Regions from separate parts of the Arthrobacter sp. D1-29 genome, predicted to be linked through region 2. Evidence: riboswitches for the same ligand, from Rfam matches in the RefSeq annotation. Region 2 holds a riboswitch; the other holds the start of a gene.
The links. A riboswitch is a leader RNA that binds a small molecule or an ion and turns the genes downstream of it on or off. The one in region 2 is predicted to bind glycine.
Positions count from the first base shown of each region.

Region 1: another riboswitch for glycine. It lies ahead of gcvP (aminomethyl-transferring glycine dehydrogenase); the one in region 2 lies ahead of gcvP (aminomethyl-transferring glycine dehydrogenase).

Region 1 covers NZ_CP096383.1:953,977-958,182, reverse strand. Annotated here, with positions in the region: gene gcvP (aminomethyl-transferring glycine dehydrogenase) at 1-2,511, opposite strand, end outside; glycine riboswitch at 2,696-2,792, opposite strand; gene M1E17_RS04525 (TetR/AcrR family transcriptional regulator) at 2,909-3,445, opposite strand; gene M1E17_RS04520 (MFS transporter) at 3,514-4,206, shown strand, end outside.
Region 2 covers NZ_CP096383.1:4,521,229-4,525,434, reverse strand. Annotated here, with positions in the region: gene M1E17_RS20540 (ABC transporter ATP-binding protein) at 1-535, shown strand, start outside; gene M1E17_RS20535 (saccharopine dehydrogenase family protein) at 614-1,846, shown strand; gene M1E17_RS20530 (hypothetical protein) at 2,162-2,233, opposite strand; glycine riboswitch at 2,396-2,494, shown strand; gene gcvP (aminomethyl-transferring glycine dehydrogenase) at 2,641-4,206, shown strand, end outside.

The DNA.
Region 1 (4,206 bases), 1.6 Mb from region 2:
AGTCAGGTCGCGCAGGTCAAGGATGCATTCGTGCGCCACCAGACCGCCTTCTCCTGTGTAGAGCACGGGGAAGAAGTCGTTGAGGCGGGCAGCGATGTAGTTGGCAGCAAGGAGCGCCGACTTCGTGGCCTCGGTCAGGCCCTGGCCACCCATCAGCTTGACGTACGCCCAGGAGATGGGAAGGACGCCGGCGGAGCCGTACTTGGACGCCGAAATGGGGACGTCGTTGCCTTCGGTCCAGGTTGCCGCGTTGCCCGGCATGAAGGGCGCCAGGTGCGCCTTCGCTGCGACCGGGCCCACGCCGGGTCCGCCGCCGCCATGCGGGATGCAGAAGGTCTTGTGCAGGTTCAGGTGCGAAACGTCGCCGCCGAACTTGCCCGGCTGGGCCAGTCCGACCAGCGCGTTCAGGTTGGCACCGTCGATGTACACCTGGCCGCCGGCAGCGTGAACAGCGTCGCACACCTCGCGGACGTCGGCGTCGTACACACCGTGCGTGGACGGGTAGGTGATCATGATGCAGGACAGCGCATCCTTGTTGGCGTCGATCTTCGCGTAAAGATCGGTGTGGTCGATGGTGCCGTCCGCTGCGGTGGCCACCACTACCACCTTCATACCCGCCAGAACGGCTGAGGCTGCGTTGGTGCCGTGCGCCGACGCGGGAATCAGGCACACATTGCGCTGGTCATCGCCCCGGGACAGGTGGTAGCCGCGTATGGCCAGGAGGCCGGCCAGCTCACCCTGGGAACCGGCATTCGGCTGGATGGACACCTGGTCGTAGCCGGTGATCTCGGTCAGCTGGGCTTCCAGGTCCGCGATCAGTTCGCGCCAGCCCTCGGTCTGGGAGTCGGGGGCGAAGGGGTGGATGGAGGCGAACTCCGGCCAGGAAATGGCCTCCATCTCGGCCGTTGCGTTCAGCTTCATGGTGCAGGAACCCAGCGGGATCATGGTGCGGTCCAGCGCCAGGTCCCGGTCGGACAGCTTGCGGATGTAGCGAAGCAGCTGCGTCTCGGAGCGGTGGGTGCTGAACACCGGGTGCTGCAGGTACCCGGAAGAACGTTCGACGGCGGGGTCCAGCGCGAAGGCTGCGTTGCCGCCGGCGGTGGCCAAAACACCGAAAGCCTCCAGCACCTGGGCGACGATTTCCGGCGTCGTGGTTTCATCCGTGGAGAAGCCCACTCTGTCGGCATCGATGCCGCGAAGGTTGATGCCCTTGGCTTCTGCCGCGGCAACAATTCCAGCTGCCTTGCCGGGCACGGAAACCGTGACGGTGTCGAAGAAGCTTGTGTGGAGGACGTCAAGCCCGGCTGCGTTCAGCGATCCTGCAAGGGTCCTGGCGTGGGCGTGCGCGGCCTGGGCGATCGCCTTGAGCCCTTCCGGTCCATGGTAAACGGCGTACATGGAGGCCACGATGGCCAGCAGCGCCTGGGCTGTGCAGATGTTGGAGGTGGCCTTCTCGCGGCGGATGTGCTGCTCGCGGGTCTGAAGGGCAAGGCGGTACGCGGGGACGCCGGCGTTGTCCTTCGAGACGCCCACCAGGCGGCCGGGCATGGAACGCTCAAGGCCCTTCTGCACGGCCATGTAGGCGGCGTGCGGTCCGCCGTAGAAGAGGGGGACGCCGAACCGCTGCGCGGAGCCGACGGCGATGTCGGCCCCCTGCTCACCGGGAGGGGTGATGAGTGTCAGGGCCAGGAGGTCGGCAGCCACTGTTACCAGCGCGCCGCGTTCCTTGGCGTCGGCAATGACGGAGGTGTGGTCGAAAACCCGGCCGGAGACGCCGGGCTGCTGGAGCACCACGCCGTTGATCACGCCGTCGGGAAGTCCCTTGGAGAGGTCAGCCACCTGGACCTCGAATCCCAGCGCCTCGGCCCGGCCTTTCACAATGGCGATGGTCTGTGGAAGGCAGTCGGCATCCAGGACGGTTTTCCCATCACGGGCGTCCTTATTTTTGTTTGCCCGGCGCATCATCAGCACCGCTTCGGCCACGGCGGTGGCTTCATCCAGCAGGGACGCGTTGGCGATGGGCAGGCCCACGAGGTCCTGCACCATGGTCTGGAAGTTCAGCAGCGCCTCGAGCCGGCCCTGGGAAATTTCCGGCTGGTATGGCGTGTACGCGGTGTACCAGGCCGGGCCTTCGAGGATGTTGCGGCGGATCACCGGCGGCGTCACGGTGTCGTAATACCCCTGGCCGATCATCTGCACGGCGGTCTTGTTCTTGGCCGCGAGCCTCCGCAATTCGGCGAGGGCTTCCACCTCGCTCAGGGCCTGGGTGAGCTCCAGTGGAGAGTCCTGGCGGATGTCCTTGGGGACTGCGGTGTCCACGAGTGCATCCACGGAGTCATAGCCAACAGCCTTGAGCATGGCGTCGACGTCGTCCTGGCGGCGTGAGCCGATGTGCCGGTCAACAAAGGATGCAGCGGCCGGGAAGGTCGGGGCGGGGGCGGTGGTAGCCGGGGCCTGGGCAGTGGGGGCCGGAGTGGCGGAGGCCGGAGAAACAGTCACGAGGAACTCCATGTACTAAGGCGGCGAGGGTACGCCACATCGATTGGGTTCCTCCCCGCTCTGTATTGGACCTGAGAGTTTCCGCCTGGCCTGCTTCCGCAGGACCCGCTTGCACCGTCGGTGAGCACAGCTGTCCTGGTATTCCGGATGGTTCCGGGACACGCCAAGCGGACTGCCTGCTACTTTCCAGAGTTGCCTCGCCGCGGCGGTACATGGGCCTGTGAGATTCCTGGGGAGGATTTGCTCCTACGGCGCCTGCTGTACCTACTGCAGGACTCTCCCGCCGCAGATCAAAGGCTATTCAGTTGAATTTTGTTGTTCATGGTGGCCGTTACCGGGCCCACACACGGTCCAATTGTCCTATGCGGTGCGCGTTCGGGCAAATGCCGCGGACATGGACGATACGGGCTCAACTGCGGAGCCGGTCCAGCGCTGCCAGCAGGCCGGCGACGTCGGCCGCCGTCTCTTGGGTAGGAACCGGCCCCACGGAAAGCATGGCGTTGAAGTACAGGCCGTCACCCATATACAGCACCGGTTTGGCCATGGCCGTGCCAACGTCGGCAGCAATCTCCCGGAGCCAGCGCTGCTGGATTGCCGCGAAGCGCTCACGAGTTTCCTCATGGGCCACCTCGGCGAGCCTGGTGGCAGCAACAATGGCACGGTCCAGGGGTGTATCTGCCCAGACGGAAGACCTGATGAAGTACGCGGCCGCTCCCTCCTCCGCGGTGGCCATGGCGTCGGCGTCGGCGGCTGCCAGCTCATCCAGCCTGTCCAGCAGCACCTCAATCAGGGCTTCCTTGTTCGGAAAGTGATACAGCAACCCGCCCTTGGAGACTCCCGCGCGCTTAGCTACCGCATCAAGGGTGGCGGCCCGCTCGCCCACCTCAATCAGCAGGGATTCAAAAGCATCGAGAACAGCCTCGCGGGCTACGGGTTTTCTGGCCATGGCTTCAATCATGCACGCTGGCACCGCCGAAATTGATAACTGTACCGTCTGGACGGTACAGTTATTCCATGACCTCGTCCGCAACTTCCCTTCGGAACGCCCCCGAATCGTTGGCAAACCAGCTCCCCGCGACCTCCCGTACGCCCCGCCGGCCGGGACCGAAAGCACCATGGCGCGACTGGCTTGCCCTGGGCCTGCTGATGTTCCCCGTGCTGCTGGTCGCGGTGGACAACACGGCCCTTACGTTCGCCCTCCCGGCGATTGCGCGCAGCCTGGAAACCACGGGGGTCCAGCTCCTGTGGATCGTTGACGCCTATCCGCTGGTGCTCGCCGGCCTGCTGGTGGCCATGGGAAGCCTGGGTGACAGGGTCGGACGCCGCCGGCTGCTGCTGGTCGGCAGTATCGGGTTCGCCTTGGTGTCAGCCGCAACAGCCTTCGCCCCCAGCGCCGAGTGGCTTATTGCCGGCCGGGCAGCGCTGGGATTCTTTGGTGCCATGCTGATGCCGTCCACCTTGTCGCTGATCCGCAACATCTTTCCGGATCCCAACCGCCGCCGGCTGGCGATCGCCATCTGGGCAGCAGGATTCTCCGGTGGCGCAGCCCTGGGACCCATCTTTGGCGGCTGGCTGGTGGAACAGTTCTGGTGGGGCGCGGTGCTCCTGGTTGCCGTGCCCATCATGCTTCCGCTGCTGGCGTTCGGCCCCGCCTTCATCCCCGAATCACGGGATCCCCGGCCCGGCCGGGTGGACGTCCCCAGCATG
Region 2 (4,206 bases):
GGTGTCCCGGCGTGAGCTGCGCTCGCGGATGGGGATGGTGCTGCAGGATACGTGGCTGTTCGGCGGGACCATCCGGGACAACATCGCGTACGGGCGGCCTTCTGCTACTGAGGACGAGATTTTGGAGGCGGCGCGGGCGACGTACGTGGACCGGTTTGTGCGGTCGCTGCCGGACGGGTACGACACTCTTCTTGAGGACGAAGGCGGGAATGTGTCCGCGGGGGAGAAGCAGCTGCTGACGATTGCGCGGGCTTTCCTGGCGCGGCCTTCGGTTTTGATCCTGGATGAGGCGACGTCTTCGGTGGATACCCGGACGGAGGTGCTGGTGCAGAAGGCGATGAGCGCTTTGAGGTCCGACCGGACTTCGTTTGTGATCGCCCACCGGCTGTCCACCATCCGCGACGCCGACCTCATCCTGGTGATGGAGGCCGGCCAGATCGTCGAGCAGGGGACGCACGCTTCACTGCTTGCTGCGGGCAGGGCGTACGCCCGGCTGTACGAGGCGCAGTTTGCCGCTCCGGTGGCGGAGGTCTGATCGGTTCCGGTTGCTTGCGAGGACCAAGGCAAGGACCCGCGTGTCAGCGTGGAGTTGCCGCTGTGAAAGGCTGCAGTTATGGAAAACTCATCTCGGGAACATGACCTCGTTCTCTACGGAGCGACGGGTTTCGCTGGCCGACTGATCGCCGGCTACGTCGCGGAGCATGCACCGGCTGGGATGCGAGTTGGACTCGCGGGCCGGTCGAGGTCCAGACTCGGGGCCCTTCGGTCGCAGTTGCCGGTCGCGGCGCACGGATGGGCCCTCATCGAAGCCGACTCGGAGGACGCGGACTCGATCGCCGCCCTGGCCGTGGGCACACGCGTGCTCTTCACAACCGTCGGTCCATACGCGAAACACGGACTACCTGTGGTCGACGCCTGCGCACGGGCCGGTACCCACTACGCCGACCTCGCGGGTGAGGTGTCCTTCGTCCGGGAGGCGATCGATCGCTACGACGCTCTGGCCAGGACGAGCGGGGCCAGGATCGTGCACTCCTGCGGCTACGACTCCGTGCCGTCCGACCTCGCTGTACTGCTGCTTCATCAGGCGGCAGAAGCCGATGGCGCTGGCGGTTTGGTCGAGGTCCAACTCGTTGCTACGGCCAAGGGTGGCATCAGCGGAGGCACGCTCGAATCGTTTCGCGGGCAGCTCGAGGCGATGCGATCGAGCACCGCCCTGAGGTCATTAGCCGCGGACCCCTATGCTCTGAGCCCCGACCGCACACGGGAGCCGACGACACAACAGCCTCCTGACGCCGGTACTGTGCGCCGTTCCGATGACGGCACCTGGACCGCGCCGTTCATCATGGCCGCGGTCAACACCCGGATAGTGCGCCGCAGCAACGCACTGCAGGGCTGGGCCTACGGCCGCTCCCTTCAGTACGGCGAGGTGATGGGGGTGGCCCGCGGACCGGCAGGAGCGGTTCTCGCCAGGGCAGTGGCACTCGGACTCCGGGCATTCATGGGCGCGATGGCGTTCCCGCCGACCCGGGGGGTGCTCGACCGCTGTCTTCCGGCACCAGGTGCGGGTCCGAGCACCAGCACCCAGCGCGCGGGCTGGTTCCACTCTCAGGTGACCGCCCGCACCGAGGACGGGCACCGATACCAGGCGATTGCTGCTGGCCCTGGTGATCCCGGCTATGCCGCCACCGCCGTGATGGCAGGCGAGACTGCACTCGCTCTTGCCCTCGACGGCGACCGGCTGCCGACCGCGAAAGGGTCGCTGACACCGGCCACTGCACTCGGCAACGTGCTCATACAGCGACTCCGTGCGGCCGGCCACACTTACCAGGTAACCAAACTCGCCTGAACCCAGGTCCTGCAGGTCACCTGATAACAGGGCAATCATTGACTGGACCAGTCCGACTAGCGGCCTATGGTCAGAAGGCCAGGGGCTCTGGAACCCTGCTGCAGGCCGTACTCGAACTCGTCCAAAAGCCCGGCCCGCCCGACCAATGCAGGGGGGCGTTGCTCCTGCCGTCGGCTTGAAGGGGTTCTGCACCAGACCTCCAGAGGAAACGTAGTGAAACTAGGTGAAAGTGGTGAAACTTCGTCACCGGACGGCAGCCGGGCGTACGAGGCAAGTCCATGCGCCCGCGTGTCCCACTGCGCCGGAATTGCCGAGTTAGCCTACAAGGGCCCGCGTGTGGTCGTTGAGGAATATCCCGCGGGGATCGAACTCGCGGCGGACCTGCATGAACGTGTCCAGTTCCGGGTAGAGGCGCTCAAGACGGCTCCGGGTCAGGCGGCGCTAGTCAGCCGCCAGGTCCCTGGCCGGTCAAACCTTGCCTTGCGTAGTTGCAGAAATACCCGCTATGGTGTGAACCGTGCCACCCACCCAAGGGTGACGCAACGCTTTTGAACTGCGGCGGGAGAGTCCTGCCGGTACATCCAGTCAGGCGCCGTAGGAGCAAATCCTCCCCAGGAATCTCTCAGGCCCATGTACCGCCGCGGCGAGGCAACTCTGGAAAGCAGTCCGTTAAACCGGGCTCACCGACGGTGCAAGCAGAACACAATCTGCGGAATCTCTCAGGTCCAATACAGAGCGGGGAGGAACCCACATCATCGTGGCGCTCACTGGGCGCCTGAATCATGGAGTTCCTCTTGACTGTTCAATCAACCCCCACCGCTTTCGCGGACCGGCACATCGGCGCCCGGCGCCAGGCCGACGTTGACACCATGCTCAAGGCAATCGGCTACGACTCCGTGGACGGCCTGGTAGACGTGGCCGTCCCCGATTCCATCCGTCAGTCCGCACCGTTGACACTTCCAAGCGGCACGGACGCGCTCAGCGAGGTTGAGGTCCTGGCCGAACTGCGCCGCCTCGCCGCCAAGAACAAGACCGCCGTCCAAATGATCGGTCAGGGCTACTACGACACCGTCACCCCGCCGGTGATCCGCCGCAACATCCTGGAAGCTCCGGCCTGGTACACCGCGTACACGCCGTACCAGCCCGAAATTTCCCAGGGCCGGCTCGAGGCGCTCCTGAACTTCCAGACAATGGTGCAGGACCTCACGGCCCTTCCGGTGGCCAACGCTTCCCTGCTGGATGAAGCAACGGCTGTGGCCGAGGCCGTGCTGTTGATGCGCCGGGCCAACAAGTCCAGGTCCGCTGCTGCCGGCAAGACCGTCCTGGACGCGGACTGCCTCCCGCAGACCATCGCCATCGTGAAGGGCCGCGCTGAGGCACTCGGCTTCGAGGTGGAGATCGCGGACCTGAGCCAGGGCTTGCCCGACGGCGACATCAACGGAGTGGTCCTCCAGCAGCCCGGTGTTTCGGGCCGCGTTTTCAACCACGCACCGGTCATCGCTGCCGCCAAGGAACGCGGCGCGCTGGTCACTGTTGCCGCCGATCTGTTGGCGCTCACCCTCATCACGCCCCCGGGCGAGCAAGGTGCCGACATCGCCGTCGGAACCGCGCAGCGCTTTGGCGTGCCGCTGTTCTTCGGCGGCCCGCACGCCGCGTACATGGCCGTCCGCGAAGGCATGGAGCGCACGCTCCCGGGCCGCATCGTTGGCGTTTCCAGGGACAACGCCGGGGTTCCTGCCTACCGGCTGGCCCTCCAGACCCGTGAGCAGCACATCCGCCGCGAAAAGGCCACGTCCAACATCTGCACTGCCCAGGCTTTGCTGGCAATCGTTGCCTCGATGTACGCGGTCTACCACGGCCCGGAAGGCCTGAAGGCGATCGCCGAAACCGTCCACGGCCACGCCCGGACCCTGGCAACCGCCCTCAAGACCGCCGGCCGCGACCTTGTGTCCGAGTCATTCTTCGACACCCTCACGGTCCGCGTCCCCGGCAAGGCGGACAAAGTCATTGCCGCCGCCGAAGCCCGCGGCATCAACCTGCGGCTCATCGACGCTGACACCGTTGGCGTCTCCGTGGATGAAACCACGACGCCGGATGTCCTGTCCGCCGTGGCAGTCGCCTTTGGCGCCGGTCCCGTGAAATCCGCTGCCGGCTTTGAGCTGCCGTCCGGCGTTGTCCGTACGTCCGATTTCCTGCAGCACCCGGTGTTCAACACTCACCGTTCCGAGACGCAGCTGTTGCGCTATATCCGCAAGCTGTCCGACCGGGACCTTTCGCTGGACCGCACCATGATTCCGCTGGGCTCGTGCACCATGAAGCTCAACGCGACGGCCGAGATGGAAGCCATCTCCTGGCCGGAG